Regions from separate parts of the Streptomyces sp. NPDC026659 genome, predicted to be linked through region 3. Evidence: riboswitches for the same ligand, from Rfam matches in the RefSeq annotation. Region 3 holds a riboswitch; each other region holds the start of a gene.

What was found. A riboswitch is a leader RNA that binds a small molecule or an ion and turns the genes downstream of it on or off. The one in region 3 is predicted to bind cyclic di-AMP.
Positions count from the first base shown of each region.
Region 1: linked by a shared signal. The riboswitch ahead of AB0E91_RS08300 (transglycosylase SLT domain-containing protein) and the one ahead of AB0E91_RS04405 (M23 family metallopeptidase) in region 3 are both predicted to bind cyclic di-AMP.
Region 2: linked by a shared signal. The riboswitch ahead of AB0E91_RS22990 (C40 family peptidase) and the one ahead of AB0E91_RS04405 (M23 family metallopeptidase) in region 3 are both predicted to bind cyclic di-AMP.
Region 4: linked by a shared signal. The riboswitch ahead of AB0E91_RS14550 (transglycosylase family protein) and the one ahead of AB0E91_RS04405 (M23 family metallopeptidase) in region 3 are both predicted to bind cyclic di-AMP.

Region 1 covers NZ_JBEZXY010000002.1:790,520-794,817, forward strand. The annotation lists gene AB0E91_RS08290 (sigma-E factor regulatory protein RseB domain-containing protein) at 1-597, opposite strand, end outside; gene AB0E91_RS08295 (polyprenyl synthetase family protein) at 845-1,855, opposite strand; cyclic di-AMP (ydaO/yuaA leader) riboswitch at 2,471-2,684, shown strand; gene AB0E91_RS08300 (transglycosylase SLT domain-containing protein) at 2,687-3,175, shown strand; gene AB0E91_RS08305 (HAD family hydrolase) at 3,252-4,061, opposite strand.
Region 2 covers NZ_JBEZXY010000009.1:111,061-115,358, forward strand. The annotation lists gene bioB (biotin synthase BioB) at 1-136, opposite strand, end outside; gene AB0E91_RS22980 (8-amino-7-oxononanoate synthase) at 284-1,432, shown strand; gene AB0E91_RS22985 (ATP-binding protein) at 1,595-2,053, shown strand; gene AB0E91_RS22990 (C40 family peptidase) at 2,096-2,569, opposite strand; cyclic di-AMP (ydaO/yuaA leader) riboswitch at 2,573-2,796, opposite strand; gene AB0E91_RS22995 (hypothetical protein) at 3,229-3,534, opposite strand; gene AB0E91_RS23000 (ATP-dependent Clp protease proteolytic subunit) at 3,542-4,165, opposite strand.
Region 3 covers NZ_JBEZXY010000001.1:1,016,116-1,020,413, forward strand. The annotation lists gene AB0E91_RS04390 (GNAT family N-acetyltransferase) at 1-687, opposite strand, end outside; gene AB0E91_RS04395 (HPr family phosphocarrier protein) at 874-1,155, shown strand; gene AB0E91_RS04400 (GntR family transcriptional regulator) at 1,338-1,997, opposite strand; gene AB0E91_RS04405 (M23 family metallopeptidase) at 2,230-2,973, opposite strand; cyclic di-AMP (ydaO/yuaA leader) riboswitch at 2,986-3,144, opposite strand; gene AB0E91_RS04410 (pitrilysin family protein) at 3,390-4,298, opposite strand, start outside.
Region 4 covers NZ_JBEZXY010000005.1:82,814-87,111, reverse strand. The annotation lists gene AB0E91_RS14555 (transglycosylase family protein) at 1-948, shown strand, start outside; cyclic di-AMP (ydaO/yuaA leader) riboswitch at 1,141-1,314, shown strand; gene AB0E91_RS14550 (transglycosylase family protein) at 1,319-2,038, shown strand; gene eno (phosphopyruvate hydratase) at 2,414-3,700, shown strand; gene AB0E91_RS14540 (septum formation initiator family protein) at 3,836-4,298, shown strand, end outside.

The sequences.
Region 1 (4,298 bases), on a different contig from region 3:
CACCGCCTTGAGGGCTTCCTTGGCGAAGTCCCCGGGAGTGCCCTGCCGCTCCTCCTTGCGCTCCTTGCCCTGCTCGTGCTGCTCGGCGGTGCCGTGGAAGACCTCGTTGCTGCCGCTGTCGTAGCCCCACACGTCCTTGCCGTTGTGGATCAGGCTGTACTCCGCGCCGCGCTCGCGCAGCGAGAGCTTCTGCCTGTCCGGGCCGTCGGCGGCCACGCGCAGGGTGTGGGTGCCGGAGACCAGCTCGGTGAGCTTGCTGCTCGGGTCGGCCGAGGAGCCGTCGTGGCCGCCGTTGCCGGAGCCCAGGCTGCTCTCCAGGCCGCCCAGGTCGGGCAGGCCGAGGTCGGTGCTGATCTTCACCGTGCCGGACAGCTGCTGGACGTCCGAGCTCGCGATCTTCTCCACGAGCTGCTGTGCGCTGATCTTCGGCAGATCGGGGTCACCGGTGCTGGCGAGTGCCGGGACCAGGCCGATCGTGGCCGCGGCCACCCCCGTCACCGCGACCGGAACGACGTACCGGACGGCCTTGCGACGGCCGGCGCGCGGGTTCTCGTCCGCTGCGGTGCCCCTGGTGTCGTCGGATGCGTACGGTGCCATGTGTGCCTTACCTCCGTGGTCGGCGGCGGCTGCCCCTCGTTATGGTCCACCCAGCCGCCATTCTCACCCGAATCGGTGAGGAGTGGTGGTTTCCGTGGTCACCATCAGACCAAATCAGCCGCGTGAACACGTCAGTCCACGGAGCCAACTCGGCGTACACCTGCGGTATGACGCAGGGGGCGGTGTCTCCCGCCCGACCCGTAGGGGTCGTACGGGCGGCACCGCCCCCTGTCGTACGTCTGCCCGGTCAGCCGGTGCGGTGCACCACCGCGTCGCACAGTTCGAGCAGGGCCGCCTTGGCCTTGCACTCCTTGAGGGGGGCCAGCGCGGCGCGGGCCTCCTCCGCGTACCGCACGGCGTCGCGGCGGGCCTGCTCCAGGGCGGGGTGCGTACGCAGCGCGGCCAGCGCCTCGGCGTGCCGGGCGTCGTCGGTGAGGTCGGAGTCGAGCAGCTCGCACAGCGCGACGTCCTCGGCCTCGCCGAGCCGGGCGGCGCGCTCGCGCAGCCGGAGCACGGGCATCGTGGGGATGCCCTCGCGCAGGTCGGTGCCCGGGGTCTTGCCGGACTCCCGGGTCTCGGAGGCGATGTCGAGGACGTCGTCGCACAGCTGGAAGGCGACGCCGAGGCGCTCGCCGTACTGGGTGAGCACGTCCACCACGGTCTCGTCGGCGCCGGACATCATCGCGCCGAACCGGCACGAGACGGCGACCAGGGAGCCCGTCTTGCCGGAGAGCACGTCGAGGTAGTGCTCGACCGGGTCGCGGCCGTCCATGGGACCCGCGGTCTCCATTATCTGGCCGGTGACCAGCCGCTCGAAGGCGAGGGCCTGGACGCGGACGGCCTCCGGGCCGAGGTCGGCCAGTATCTGCGTCGCGCGGGCGAAGAGGAAGTCTCCGGTGAGGACCGCGACCGAGTTGCCCCAGCGGGTGTTGGCGCTGTCCACGCCGCGGCGCACGGCCGCCTCGTCCATGACGTCGTCGTGGTAGAGCGTGGCCAGGTGGGTCAGCTCCACGACGACGGCGGAGGGGACGATGCCCGGGGCGTACTTGTCGCCGAACTGGGCGGCGAGGAGCACGAGCAGGGGACGGAACCGCTTGCCGCCGGCCCGCACGAGGTGCTGCGCGGCTCCGGTGATGAAGGGGACCTCGCTCTTGGTGGCCTCTAGCAGGCCCTCCTCGACAGCCGTCAATCCGGCCTGGACATCGGCTTCCAGTGCCTGGTCCCGCACGCTCAGCCCGAACGGCTCGCCGACGGTCACGAGGGGTCTCCTGTCTGCTGGTGTCTGCTGGCGACTACACGGTTTGTCGATAGGTCGCTGCCATCACTCGGATCAGCGTATCCGGTCGCGTTTCCATCACCGCTATCACCCACCGGTCCACCACGGGAGGTATCGGGTCACAGCGGTCGTCTTCTGCTTTGGCGGACATGGTCGGACATTCATCGACTTAACAGGACGATGTGCCTGCTGTCGTCGGACGGCGCGCCGACAGGGCGCCCCTCCGCCCCCCATGCGGAGGGGGTCACTTCCCCCAACGAACGGGACCACCCCAGAGGTTCCGCATCCGACCGGACCGACACTCCCTAATACCCACAGACGGATCAAATCCACCTAATCGCCCATGTCTGACTTTGCGTATTTTGCGGTTTCGTGAGTTGGGTCACCGGACGCCCGATGGCGGCCGACAGGCCCCGACTACCCACCTCACCTTGGTTCATGGGGCAGTTGAGCGTTGACGGGCGCAAAGGATCAAGTACCTCAATTGGGGCAAGTCAAGATCAACCATTGCTTTGTGTGAATCCGGCACTTGTTCCGGACATCTGCTCTCGCATACGTTCCGGCCCGTCGGGCGACGCCGAATCCTGCCGGGCCCGACACACCCACTCGACGAACTCATTTCGTACGGCAGGAGCGGGGGAACCAGGTAGGCCGCCGGGACGGGTCGACGCGCGTTGATTGACGCGCGTCGACCCGGCAACGGCTCGGGGTGAAGCCGCGACTTCGTGTCCCACGGACACGGATGTGAGCGGCCGGGCACCTCCCCGCCCGAACCCGACAGCTCACCTCGCAGGCGCCGGAGAGGAACGTGTCATGTCTGCTGCCGCTCAGCCGCGCCGTGCCCGCGCCAAGCGCATCGTCCGTACGCTCGCCGTCACCGGTACCGGTGCCGCCGTGCTCGCGCTGCCGTTCATCGGTGCCACCAGCGCCTCCGCCGCTCCGGCCACCGCTTCGGCCGCCGTGAAGACCCCGGCCGGGTATGCGAACAACCTCGACGGCTGGATCCGCGAGTCCCTCGCGATCATGGCCCAGAAGGGCATCCCGGGCACCTACAACGGCATTCACCGCAACGTGATGCGCGAGTCCTCGGGGAACCCGCTCGCCATCAACAACTGGGACATCAACGCCGTCAACGGCACCCCGTCCAAGGGCCTGCTCCAGGTCATCGACCCGACCTTCACCGCGTACCACGTGGCGGGCACCTCCCTCGACCCGTACGACCCGGTCGCGAACATCACGGCCGCCTGCAACTACGCCTGGCACCGTTACGGCTCCATCGACAACGTCAACGGCCCGTACTAGGCCGTAGAGACCGGCACGTTCCCGGGGCGGGGCGCCCGTAGGTGACTCACCTACGGGCGCCCCGCCCGTTGTCCTCTCAGACGCCGTACACCCTCTCCAGGACCACCGCGATGCCGTCGTCCTCGTTGGAGAGGGTGATCTCGTCCGCCACGGCGAGCAGTTCACGGTGGGCGTTGGCCATGGCCACGCCGTGGGCGGCCCACTGGAACATGGGGATGTCGTTCGGCATGTCGCCGAAGGCGATCGTGTCCGCGCGGCCGAGGCCCAGGTGCTCGGCGGCCAGGGCGAGTCCGGTGGCCTTGGTGATGCCGCACGGCTGGAGCTCGACGGTACCGGGCCCGGACATCGTGACCGTGGCCAGCGAGCCGACGACCGAGCGGGCGGTCTCGGCCAGCTCGTCGTCGGACAGGCCGGGGTGGCGCAGCAGCACCTTGCTGATGGGCTCACGCCAGAGGTCGTCCCGCCGGTCCACCCGTACGGCGGGCAGCGTGGGGTGGGGCATCAGATAGCCGGGCTCGATGAGGGTGAGGCCGTCCACCCCGTCCTGGTCGACGGCCGCGTACACCTGCCCGACCTCGGCCTCGATCTTCCCGAGCGCCGTCTCGGCCAGCTCCCGGTCCAGCCGCACCGACCACAGCAGGCTCCCGCTCCCCGCGTCGTACACCTGCGCCCCCTGCCCGCACACCGCGAGCCCGGTACACCCCAGCGACTCCAGCAGCGGCCGCACCCGCGGCGCCGGCCGCCCGGTCACCACCAGATGCCGCGCCCCGGCCCGGGCCGCCCCCGCGAGAGCGGCCCGGGACCGCACGGAGACGGTGTCATCACCGCGCAGCAGCGTCCCGTCCAGGTCGGTGGCGATGAGTGCGGGAAGGGGAGGTGCGGCCATGATCAGAGAATACGGACGCGGGTGGTCTCCGACTCACCGGCGGGGTACGGGAGTTGACCCCGGCCGGCCGGTGGCGGCGCGGGGCGCCCGGGGGGGCGGAGTACGGCCAGGGGCAGTCGAGGTCTGACCGAGGCGCGCCCCAGGCGCCTGCCGGGAGGCCGCTACGGCCGGGGCCGCTGGAAGGCGAACGCGTACGACCATGGCACCGCCGTGCGGCAACCCGAGCTGCCGCCGGAC
Region 2 (4,298 bases), on a different contig from region 3:
GCCGGCGCACCTTGCCGGCCGCGGCCACCACGTCGAGCAGTTCGTCGTCGGTGGTGGCCAGCACGGCGAGCGCCTCGGCCCGCGTCGGCGACTCGCGCCGAAGTCCCTTGTCCACCAGCGTGTTCAGGAGGTCCATGGGGCCCGATCCTGTCCTACGGCACCGCCCCGGGCCAAGGAGACTTCACACAACAGAAGCCGTTCGGAGTGTGGGTATTGCCACATCATGGGCGGCGACACGGACCGCTAGTGTCTGTCCGCTACCTACAAAAGCACCGGAGGACCCATGGCGTTCGGCTGGATCGACGAGGAGGCCGGGGCCCGCCGCCGCGCCGGACTGGTACGCACCCTGCGCCCCCGTCCGTCCCACTCCCCGCTCCTGGACCTCGCGAGCAACGACTACCTGGGCCTCGCCCGCCACCCCGGGACCACCGAGGGCGCCGCGCGTGCCGCCCGTGCCTGGGGCGGCGGTTCCACCGGCTCCCGGCTGGTCACCGGCACCACCGAGCTGCACACCGAACTGGAGCGCGAACTCGCCGACTTCTGCGGCTTCGAGGCCGCCCTGGTCTTCTCCTCCGGGTACGCCGCCAACCTCGCCGCCGTCACCGCGCTCGCCCCGCACGGCTCGCTGATCGTCTCCGACGCGGGCAACCACGCCTCGCTCATCGACGGCTGCCGGCTCGCCCGGGGCACCACCCAGGTCGTCCCGCACGCTGACCCCGAGGCCGTGGACAAAGTGCTCGGCACCCACCGGGGAGCCGCCGTCGCCGTCTCCGACACGGTGTTCTCCGTGGACGGCGACGCGGCCCCGCTCGGCGCGCTCGCGGCCGCGTGCCGGGCGCACGGCGCGGGCCTGGTGGTGGACGACGCCCACGGCCTCGGTGTCCTGGGCGACGGCGGCCGGGGTGCCCCGCACGCTGCCGGGCTTGCGGGCGCCGACGACGTGGTGGCCACCGCGACCCTCTCCAAGTCGCTCGGCAGCCAGGGCGGCGTGGTGCTCGGCCCGGAGCGGGTCATCGCCCACCTCGTGAACACGGCCCGTACCTTCATCTTCGACACCGGTCTCGCCCCCGCCTCCGTCGGCGCCGCCCTCGCCGCGCTGCGGCTGCTGCGCCGCGAGCCCGAACGAGCCGCCCGGGCCCGTACGGTCGCCGCCGAGCTGCACACGCGCCTGACCGCCGAGGGCCTGAACGCGGTACGTCCCGACGCCGCCGTGGTCTCCGTACGCGCCCCCTCCGCGTCCGACGCCGTCGAGTGGGCGGCCCGCTGCCGTACGGCCGGGCTCGCCGTGGGGTGCTTCCGGCCGCCCTCGGTGCCGGACGGGATTTCACGGCTGCGGCTGACGGCGCGGGCGGACCTGAGCGGCGAGGAGATCGCGCACGCTGTGAGGGTGATCGGCGAGACGCGGCCGCAGGTCCGACGCGGACGGGAGTGAGCCGGGCGTGCGCCGGAGCGCGTCGGGAACCCCAAATCCGTTCTCGCGTCGCAGAGTTCACCGCATCGGGCGATAGATATGTGCATATATCGGGGGTTGGTACCCCCGGCCGGTCCGGTGGTGGCAGGCTGACCGCCCGGCGTGGAAAGGGACGACGTTGCCATGGCAGACCATCTGGAAGCTTCCGTCACTTTGCCGAGCGAGCCCGCCTCGGTCGCCACGGCCCGCTCCTACGTACTCCGCGTCCTGGCGGAGTGGGGTCTGCCGTCGGACACCGAGGCGGCCGACACCGTACGGCTCATCGTCTCGGAGCTGGCGACCAACGCCGTGCAGCACACCTTCGGGCAGTCGCCCACGTTCACCGTGGACCTCGTCCTGGTGCGGGACGAGTGGCTGCGCATCGGCGTGACGGACAGCCACCCGCGCTTTCCCAGACGGCTGCCCGCGGCCGTGCAGCAGGACAACGGGCGGGGGATGGTCATCATCCGGTGCCTGACCGCCGAGTGCGGCGGCAGACTCCGGGTCCGTTCCACCCGCGAGGGCGGCAAGACGGTCGCCGTCGAGCTGCCCTGGACGGCGCCGGCCGGGCCCCTGACGGCGGCGGCGCGTCAGGAACCGTAGCCGCGGCCCCGCTCCGGGGACCGCGGCGGCGCTCACGCCGGGTCAGTTCACCCGGCCGTACCAGACGCTCTTGGTCCAGATCTTCTGCAGGCGCACCACGTCCCCGGTCTTCGGGGCGTGCCAGATCTTGCCCTTCCCGGCGTAGATCCCGACGTGGTAGACGCTGGACCCCGAGTGGAAGAACACCAGGTCGCCGGCCTTGCGGTGGCCGGCCGAGATGTGGTGCGTCTTGTTGTACTGCTGGGCGGCGGTGCGGGGCAGCTTCTTGCCCGCCTTCTTGAACGAGTAGAGCGTCAGCCCCGAGCAGTCGAACCGGCGCGGTCCGGTGGCCCCGTAGCTGTACGGAGCGCCCTTCTTGGACGCGGCGATCTGGAGCGCCTTCGTCGCGGTGGTCGCGGCGGAGGCCTCCGTGGCCAGCCCCGGCACCGCGATCGAGCCGCCCACGGCGGCAAGAGTGAGGGCCGAAGCCGTTCCGGCCCGGGCCATCAGCGACGGGACACGATTGAGCGCAGTCATGCGCAACCCTTCGTCAGCCGCCTGTGAAGGATGACCTGTCGGATTCGGGCTGGCGAAGTTGCCCGGCCGTGTCGCCACGGCTTCACCCCAAGGGCCACTCGGTACGACCGCCCGCTGTTCGCGAACGTCCGTGCCGGCGACCCGTCTTGCTCGGGTCCTCCACTCCTGCCGATGCACTCCTGTCGACCGGTCATCCGGGCGGCGGCAGGACTCGGCGTCCGCCCGGACCGCCCCGCCGCTGTGGCGGGGGCTTGTCGTCAGACAGGGATCTTCACTTACTACTGCCGGAAAATCCCAATGGAATCGGCGGTTTGTGGCGTTACTCACCACTCGCCCGATCGGGTGGACAGTCCCGTTCCCGAACTTCCGTCAGCCCCCGTGCGTAGCCCCGGACCTGGGGCGCGAGGGCCCCTCACGGCACGGTCACGCGTGCGCCGCGCAACTCGGAGGGCGCGGAAACGGGCCCGGAGATACACCGGTCGGCGGTACCACGTTCGGCCCGTTTCGGCTCCCCGAGTGGGGGAGTGCTCGACGCGCGGGGTCCGGTGGGGGTGCCGGGCGTCCGGGCGGGGTGTCGTGGTCGGGCGGGAGCGTGGCGGGGGTGGGGTCGAGGGGTGTGCCGGGCTCGTGGAAGGTCAGTGGTATTCCGGCGCGTCGGGTCACTTCCCGTCGTCCGGCGGAAGCACGACCCGCGCGGTGCGGCGTTCGCCGTCCAGCAGGCGCAGCGCGCGTGTCAGCGTGCTCCCGTGCAGCTCCGTCTCGCCCCGCTGGTGCATCAGCGTGAGCGCGTCCCTCAGCTCTGTCGCCTTGCGCACGAGGGCCTGCGCGGCCCGCAGACCGCGGTACGTGTCCTCCTCCCGGGCGGGGTTGATCCGGCCGAGCAGCTCGGCCGTCTCCAGGTAACGGTCGATCAGCTCGCCCTCGGCGCGGGTCAGCGCGGGCAGCGGTGGAAGGTCCGGCAGCACGGCGCGCTCACCGGGCGCCGGAGGTGCGGCTCTGCACGACCTCGTCCGCGAGTCCGTACGCGACGGCGTCCCGCGCGTCCAGCACCAGCTGCCGTTCCAGATCGGCGTGCACGCGCTCGGCGTCCCGACCGGTGTGGCGGACGAGGATCTCTTCCATCAGGGCCCTGGTGCGCACCAGCTCTTCGGCCTGGATGAACAGATCGCTCGGCTGCCCGTGCGCGGGCTCGTGCAGCGCGGGCTGCTCCAGCACGACCCGGGCCCCGGGCAGCACGAACCGCTTCCCCGGTGTCCCCGCCGCGAGCAGCACCGCCGAGGCGGAGGCGACCTGGCCGAGGCAGTAGGTCGCCACGTCGCAGGAGACGTACCGCATCGTGTCGTACACGGCGGTCATGGCGTGGAACGAGCCGCCCGGGCTGTTGAGGTACAGGGTGATGTCCCGGTCCGGCGCGGTGTGTTCGAGCTGCATCAGCTGACCGATCACATCGGTCGACGCGGTGTCGTCCAGCGGAGTCCCCAGAAACACGATCCGCCCCTCGAACAGCTTGGAGTACGGATCGAGCGTGCGCAGCTGCCCCGTCCCGGAGCGCTCGGTGAACTCGGGCAGGACATATCGGGCGGACGAACGGGACATGGGCGTACCCCTCCTGACGAGCGGGCCGTGATGGCCCTCGCTTCTGTAAAAAATGTACAGGACGTACGGGGCGCTGTGCTCGCCCGACGGACGGTCATGTCCATTCAGTGCGACGGGAGTTCAGGGGAGAGGT
Region 3 (4,298 bases):
CCCGCCCGGCGCGCGGCCGACGCCGATGACGGCGACGGAGCCGGGCGCGAGCAGCCGCCGTACCGACCGGGCCTCCGCCCGCTGTTCCCGCGCCCGCTGCACCGCGAGGGAGCGGTCCGTGGGTTCGAGGTCGAACTCCAGCCGGACGACCCCGTCCTCGAAGCTCCGCTTCTGGGTGTACCCGGCGTCGGTGAACACCTTGATCATCTTGGTGTTGGCGGGCAGCACCTCGGCGGCGAACCGGCGGATGCCGCGCTCGCGCGCGACGGCCGCGATGTGCTCCAGGAGCGCGGAGGCGACGCCCCTGCCCTGGTGCGCGTCCTGCACGAGGAAGGCGACCTCCGCCTCGTCGGCGGGCGCGGAGGCGGCCATGCCGTCGGCGCCGATCCGGTCGTAGCGTACGGTGGCGATGAACTCGCCGCCGACCGTGGCGGCGAGCCCCACACGGTCCACGAAGTCGTGGTGCGTGAAGCGGTGGACGTCCTTGGCGGAGAGCCGGGGGTACGGGGCGAAGAAGCGGTAGTACTTCGACTCGTCGGAGACCTGCTCGTAGAAGCTGACGAGGCGATCGGCGTCGTCGGTGGTGATGGGCCGGATGCGCGCGGTGCCACCGTCGCGCAGCACCACGTCCGCCTCCCAGTGGGCGGGGTACTCGTGCCGGTCCTGCCGGTCCGCCGGGGTCTGCATGGGCCCCAGAGTACGGCTCGCGTACGACAACGGCGCGAGGCAGTCTGTGGGAAACGGAAGTCGGGCCGAGGCCGCGGTCCGACGACCGGTCCGGAGGAGCTCCGGAGGGGTGAACTGCCGCTCCGGGCACGCTTCCCCGTGTGGGAAACTGGTCTAGACAACTGAGAGACTGAAGGGCAGCATCACATGGCTGAGCGCCGCGTCAACGTCGGCTGGGCCGAGGGCCTCCACGCCCGCCCCGCTTCCATCTTCGTCCGAGCCGCCACGGCCACAGGCGTCCCGGTCACCATCGCCAAGTCCGGCGGCACGCCGGTCAACGCGGGCTCGATGCTCGCCGTCCTCGGCCTGGGCGCCCAGGGTGGCGAGGAGATCGTCCTCGCCTCCGACGCCGAGGGTGCGGACGCCGCGCTGGAGCGTCTGGCCAAGCTGGTCGCCGAGGGCCTGGACGAGCTGCCCGAGACCGTCTGAATCGCGTAGCGACGGTCTCGTCTCGTCAAGAGCGGAAGCCGCGTCACCTGTTCCGGGTGGCGCGGTTTCCGCGTTTTTACCTTCGGGCGCGAGACGGCCCTGGAATTCACGGCACACAAAAGAAAACAGGCAGCGGAAAACAACGCCATCGAAAGAGCTGTTCTTTGTATACAGCGCCCGTGTTAATTCCGCTGACCCGCTGTGTTTACAACATGTTGCGGCTGCCGCAGCCGGTGTGCGAACGCCGCGCGCTCGGCGTGCAGCGCCGTGAGCGACCGCGCGCGGTCGCCGTCCCCGCGCGCCACCGCGTCCACGATCGCGCCGTGCTCCGCCCAGGACTCGACCGGGTTCGCCGGGGCCTCCACCGTGTACATCCAGGCGATCTTGTGCCGCACCTGGGTGAGCAGCGCGGTCAGCGACTGGCTGCCCGCGGCCTGTCCCAGCGTCTCGTGGAACCAGCCGCCCAGCGCCCGCAGATCCTCGCTGTTCCCGCGCCTGGCCCGCTCCTGGCCAAGGCGGACCAGGCCACGCAGCACCTTGAGGTGGGCCTCGGTGCGCCGCTGCGCGGCCCGCGCGGCACCCAGCGGTTCGAGGAGGCGCCGCATCTCCAGCAGGTCGGCGGCCTCCCGCTCGGTCGGCTCGGCCACGCACGCTCCCGCGTGCCGCCGGGTCACCACGAACCCCTCCGCCTCCAGCGTGCGCAGCGCCTCGCGGACGGGGACGCGCGAGACGCCGTAGCGGCGGGCGAGGACCTCCTCGGTCAGGCGGCTGCCGCGCTCGTGGACCCCGGCGACGATGTCGTCCCGGATCGCCGTGCACACCGAATGCGCCGGAATACGCATGAGCCACCTCCGCCTTAATCCCCGTGAAACGTCGACGCCGGACGTCTGTTCCGTGACTCTATTGCAATGTGCGGGAATTTCCGACGGCGGACCGGAATTCATGGCTCTTTTTTGGACAGCGCGGCTCGGTGGCGGACGCCCGACGCGCCGGGAAACGCCGCGGAAAGAGCGGGAGCCCCGGCGGCGGTGCGGACCGGGGCTCCCTGGAGTACTGCCTGAGACGCGGCGCGGCTCAGACGTCCACGCCGTGCTTGCGGAGGTAGCCGACCGGGTCGATGTCCGAGCCGTACTCGGGGCTCGTACGGGCCTCGAAGTGCAGGTGCGGTCCTGTCACGTTGCCGGTCGCGCCGGACAGGCCGATCTGCTGGCCCGGGGTGACCTGCTGGCCCACCGAGACGCCGAGGGACGACAGATGGCCGTACTGGGTGTACATGCCGTCGGCCATGCGGATCACGACCTCGTTGCCGTACGCCCCGCCCCAGCCGGCGGAGACGACGGTGCCCGCGCCGACCGCGTGGACGGGCGTCCCGCTCGCGGCGTGGAAGTCGATGCCGGTGTGGCTGCCGGAGGACCACAGGGAGCCGCCGGTCTTGTAGCCGGTGGAGACGTAGGAGTGGGTGATCGGCACGACGAAGGCGTTCAGCCGCTCGCGCTCGGCGGCGCGGGCCGCGCGGATCTCGGCGTCGCGCGCCTCCTTCACGCGCGCGGCGGCGGCCTCCTGGGCGGCCTTGCGCTCGGCCGCGGCCCGCTGGGCGGACGCCTGGGCGTCGATCTCGGCGGCGAGGTCGTCGTTGACGCTGATGACCGGGGTGAGACCGGTCTGCTCGGCGGAGTTGTCGGCGGCGAGGGCCGGGGAGGCCGTGAGGGTGCCGACGACACCGGTGGTGGTGAGGGCCGCTACTCCGGCCGCCCGAGCGGTGGTACGCGTGACACGTCCGGGCCTGCGATGCTTCCCGGTGGCGCACATGAACGCCATGTGGTGGCTGGTCCTTTCCTTCCCTCACGCCTACCGGGTTAGCTGACAGGTTCGGAGAGGAAGGTCTCCTACGGACTCCCCCGCTCGCGCGTGGGTGCCCGATTCACCTCGGGAACATGGTTCCCCGGCTCCCCAGGCTCGCGCCATGCGGGGACTCGGCGTCGGCTGTCCGGTGCCGCGGGCGCGGCGCACTGCCTGACGGACAGCCCGGAAGAAGCTAATGGGGACGGCGGCCGATACTCAAACGACTCCGGGCATTTGTAGCGCACGACACAGGGCAGACGGGCAACCTCCGCATCAATCCGGACATTTGCCGACCGGGTCGAACATGAAAGGGCCCTGACGGGTCATCTGCCGTCAGGGCCCCTGCGCGCGTGCGGGTGTCGCCGCTCGCCGTTCCTTGTCGCTCCTCGTGGTTACTCGGCCGACACCACGGTGACCGGGCCGATACCGAGGGCCTCCACCGGCTCCTTGATCTGAGCGGCGTCACCGACGAGGACGGTCACCAGACGGTCCGCCGGGAAGGCGTTCACGACGGCCGCGGTGGCCTCCACGGTGCCGGTCGCGGCCAGGCGGCGGTACAGCTCGGCCTGGTAGTCGTCGGCCAGGTGCTGCTCGACCTGGTCGGCCAGCGTCCCGGCGACGGCGGCGGCCGTCTCGTACTTCAGCGGGGCGACCCCGACCAGGTTCTGCACGGCCACGTCCCGCTCGGCGTCGGTCAGGCCCTCCGCCGCGAGGGTGTTCAGCACGGTCCACAGGTCCGCGAGCGCGGGACCGGTGTTGGGCGTGTCCACCGAGCCGCTGATGGCGAGCATCGAGGCGCCCGTGCCGTCGGCGGAGGAGCGCAGCACCTGGCCGAAGGCGCGCACGCCGTAGGTGTAGCCCTTCTCCTCGCGCAGGACGCGGTCCAGGCGGGAGGTGAGGGTGCCGCCGAGGCAGTAGGTGCCGAGCACCTGCGCGGGCCACACCCGGTCGTGCCGGTCGGAGCCGGTGCGGCCGATGAGCAGCTGGGTCTGGACGGCGCCGGGCCGGTCCACGATGACCACGCGGCCGGTGTCGTCGGAGCTGACCGGCGGCACCGGGCGGGGCGTGCCCGGCGTGCCCGTCCAGGCGCCCAGGGTCTCGGTGAGCAGCCCGTCCAGGTCGATGTCGGTCAGGTCGCCGACGACGACCGCGGTGGCCGTGGCCGGGCGCACATGGCGGTCGTAGAAGGCGCGCACGGCGGACGCGTCGATCTTCTCGACGGTGTCCTCGGTGCCCTGGCGCGGGCGGGACATGCGCGCGGAGGCCGGGAACAGCTCCTTGGAGAGTTCCTTGGCGGCGCG
Region 4 (4,298 bases), on a different contig from region 3:
ATCCCGCTCCTCGGCGCGGCGAGCGCCCACGCGGCCGACGGCACCACCTGGGACAAGGTGGCCGAGTGTGAAAGCGGCGGCTCCTGGAGCGCCAACACCGGCAACGGCTACTACGGCGGCCTCCAGATCTCGCAGGACGACTGGGACAAGTTCGGCGGCAGCCAGTACGCGGCCACCGCCGACCTGGCCAGCCGCTCCCAGCAGATCTCCGTCGCCGAGAAGATCCTCGCCGAGCAGGGCACCACCCACTGGGCGACCTGCGCCCTGACGGCCGGTCTGACCTCCGACTCCGCCTCGCTGAACGTGGACACGGGCGTCGCGGACACCGCGTCCCCGAGCGCCGGTTCCTCCGACGGCAAGGACACCGCCTCGCCGTCCGCATCGGATTCCGCCGGTAAGTCCGACTCGTCCGAGTCGGCCAAGCCCTCGGACTCGCCCTCCGCTTCGGCCTCGGCCGGCTCCTCCGCCGACCCGTCGGCCAAGCCGTCCGACGACAAGGGCAAGGACAAGGACGCGGACGCCAAGGGCTCCGGCCAGGACAAGGGCGCCAAGTCCGGCGCCTCCACCGCGGTCGACGACCCGGGCACCTCCGGCGACTACTCCGTCCCGGCCTCCGAGGCGTCGGACGACGCCTGGCAGGACGGCGGCTCCTGGAGCCTCGTCGACACCGGCTCGCTCTCCGGCGGCGGCCGCCACCGCGGCGGCACCGCGGACGAGGACGTGACAGGTGGTCAGAAGGCGGACAACGCCGGGCGGCACGCCCTGCCCTCCGCGACCACATACACCATCCACGAGGGCGACACGCTGGAGTCCATCGCCGACTCCCTTGGTGTCGACGGCGGCTGGCAGGCGCTCTACTCCGCGAACAAGAAGGTCGTCGGCGGCGACCCGGACGCCCTTGTCCTTGGTCAGACGCTCAAGGTGCCCGGCGGGACGGACGGCAAGTAGCCCGATTCGGGACGGGATTGACGTCCCTCTTCTGGCTGTATGTCCGAATTGGTGAAAGTGTGGGATGAGTCTCAGAGGCCCTGATCGTCTTTGAAATTCCCCTGTGTCCCTGTCTACGGTCGGTCCGCTCGTCACCACGAGCCCCGATGACCGGAACGCCGAATCCTGCCAGCGGTCACCCGGGAACAGTCGACGCGTCAAGCGCCGCCGGCAGGAGCGGGGGAACCAAGGTAAGTGCCCGGCCCGGTGGCTGACACCGGGACGGGCTTGGGGTGAAGCCACCCCCTCCACGACGGGGAGGGTGGCCGGGCAACTCAACCGGCCCGAACCCGACAGCTCACCTCGCAGGCGTCGGTGAGGGGATCGATCCATGCTGTTTTCCAGCAAGGGCACGCACCGTCGCCCGGCCAAGGCCGTCCGCACCCTCGCGCTCGCCGGTGTCGCCGGCGCCGCGATCGCCGGTCCGCTGATGGCGGCCGGCAACGCCTCCGCCGCCACCGCCTCCGAGTGGGACGCCGTCGCCCAGTGCGAGTCCGGCGGCAACTGGGCCATCAATACCGGCAACGGCTACTACGGCGGCCTCCAGTTCTCCGCCGCCACCTGGGCGGCGTACGGCGGCGCGCAGTACGCCGCCACGGCCGACAAGGCCACCAAGGACCAGCAGATCACCATCGCCGAGAAGGTCCTCGCCGCCCAGGGCAAGGGTGCCTGGCCGGTCTGCGGCACGGGCCTGTCCAGCACGCCGTACAGCTCCGCGGCCGCGAGCACCCCGTCCACCACCACCCCGTCCACCACGGCGAAGACCGCCACGGACACCGCCAAGGCCACGGCGGACGCCGCCGCGCGCACCACCGCCCCCCAGACCGCCTCGCGCTCCGCGAGCCGTCCGGCCGCGACCGTCACCACCCCGACCGGCCAGAAGGTCAAGAAGGGTGACGGCGAGTACAAGGTCGTCAAGGGCGACACGCTCAGCACCATCGCCACGAAGCACCACGTCAAGGGCGGCTGGAAGAAGCTGTTCGACCTCAACAAGGACATCGTCCAGAAGGCCGACCTCATCTACCCGGGCCAGCTGCTGCACCTGAAGTAGCGGCCCCGCGCCGCCCGCTCGAAGGGCGGCGCCCCCGCACCCGCTCACCCGCGCCGCCCCACGCACACGGCCGCGGTGAGCCCCCTCCCCCCCCACCGGTCCCCGCCCCGGCGCGTGTTCCCCCGTACGCGCCGGAGCGGGGTTCCGCGGCTCCGCGGGCCGCCCCGGGGGTCCGTACGCGCAGCCCCCCGCACCACGGCCCTGGCCAGACCCCCCGAACCCCCTTTGTTCCGGGCGTGAACAATGAGTACGGTCTCCCTGTCCACGGGACGGTCGGTCGACGGCCGACACCCCGGGGACGGTTAGGCTCTAGTCGCAAGGCAGTGCCGCAAGGCACACCGCCCCGCACATCTCAGCGTCACATCCAAGAAGGAGATGCTCGTGCCGTCCATCGACGTCGTCGTAGCCCGGGAAATCCTGGACTCCCGAGGCAACCCCACGGTCGAGGTCGAGGTCGGCCTCGACGACGGCAGCACGGGTCGTGCCGCCGTTCCGTCCGGTGCCTCCACCGGTGCCTTCGAGGCCATCGAGCTCCGTGACGGCGACCCCAACCGCTACCAGGGCAAGGGTGTCGAGAAGGCCGTCCTCGCCGTCATCGAGCAGATCGGCCCGGAGCTGGTCGGCTACGACGCCACCGAGCAGCGCCTGATCGACCAGGCCATGTTCGACCTGGACGCCACCGACAACAAGGGCTCGCTCGGCGCCAACGCCATCCTCGGCGTCTCCCTCGCCGTCGCCCACGCCGCCTCCGAGGCCAGCGACCTCCCGCTGTTCCGCTACCTGGGCGGCCCGAACGCGCACCTGCTGCCCGTTCCGATGATGAACATCCTGAACGGCGGCTCGCACGCCGACTCCAACGTGGACATCCAGGAGTTCATGATCGCGCCGATCGGCGCGGAGTCCTTCTCCGAGGCCGTCCGCTGGGGCGCCGAGGTCTACCACACCCTCAAGAAGGTCCTGAAGCGCAAGGGCCTGGCCACCGGCCTCGGCGACGAGGGCGGCTTCGCCCCGAACCTCGGCTCCAACCGCGAGGCCCTCGACCTCATCCTCGAGGCCATCACGGAGGCCGGCTACGTCCCCGGCGAGCAGGTCGCCCTGGCGCTCGACGTCGCCGCGTCCGAGTTCTACAAGGACGGCAAGTACCTCTTCGAGGGCAAGGAGCGCTCCGCCGCCGAGATGACGGAGTACTACGAGGAGCTGGTGGCGGCCTACCCGCTGGTCTCCATCGAGGACCCGCTGTTCGAGGACGACTGGGCCGGCTGGAAGGTCCTCACCGACCGCCTCGGCGACAAGGTGCAGATCGTCGGTGACGACCTGTTCGTCACCAACCCCGAGCGCCTGGCCCGCGGCATCGAGGAGGGCATCGCCAACGCCCTGCTGGTCAAGGTCAACCAGATCGGCTCGCTGACCGAGACCCTGGACGCCGTCGAGATGGCCCAGCGCAACGGCTACAAGTGCATGATGTCCCACCGCTCCGGTGAGACCGAGGACGTCACGATCGCCGACCTCGCCGTCGCCACCAACTGCGGCCAGATCAAGACCGGCGCCCCGGCCCGCTCCGAGCGCGTCGCCAAGTACAACCAGCTCCTGCGCATCGAGGAGATCCTCGACGACGCCGCGGTCTACGCCGGCCGCAGCGCGTTCCCGCGCTTCAAGGGCTGAGCATCTTCGTAAGGGCTCAGCTCTCCAGCTAGGGCTGAGTCCGCGCGGGAGTCCGCTCCCGCCAGTCGTCCTACGTCCCCGGACCCGGTCCCGTACCGTGTCCGGGGACGTACGCGTGAACGGGAGGCGGGGAAGATGGCCACGAGGGACCGGGACCGTTTCTCCACCACGACCAGGCTCAGGCTGCTCGGCGAGCAGACGGCGGCCCGCGTCTACCGCTCCCAGACCAAGCGCCAGGCCCGCCGCTCCCGGCTCACCGGCCGCGCCGCCCTGCTCGCCCTGGTGCTGTGCTCGCTGATCGTCGCGCTCGCCTATCCGATGCGCCAGTACGTCTCCCAGCGCGCGGAGATCGCCGACCTCCAGCGCCGCCAGGAGCAGGCCCGCGCACGCGTCGAGGAACTGCGCGACACCAAGGCGCGCTGGCAGGACGACGCCTACGCCGAACAGCAGATCCGGCGCAGGCTGCACTACGTGATGCCCGGCGAGACCGGGTACGTGGTCATCGACCCGGGCGCGGCCAGGCAGTCCCGCGCCGACAAGGGGGCCGCCCACCGGCCCTGGTACGCGAACGTCTGGGACGGCGTCGACAAGGCCGACG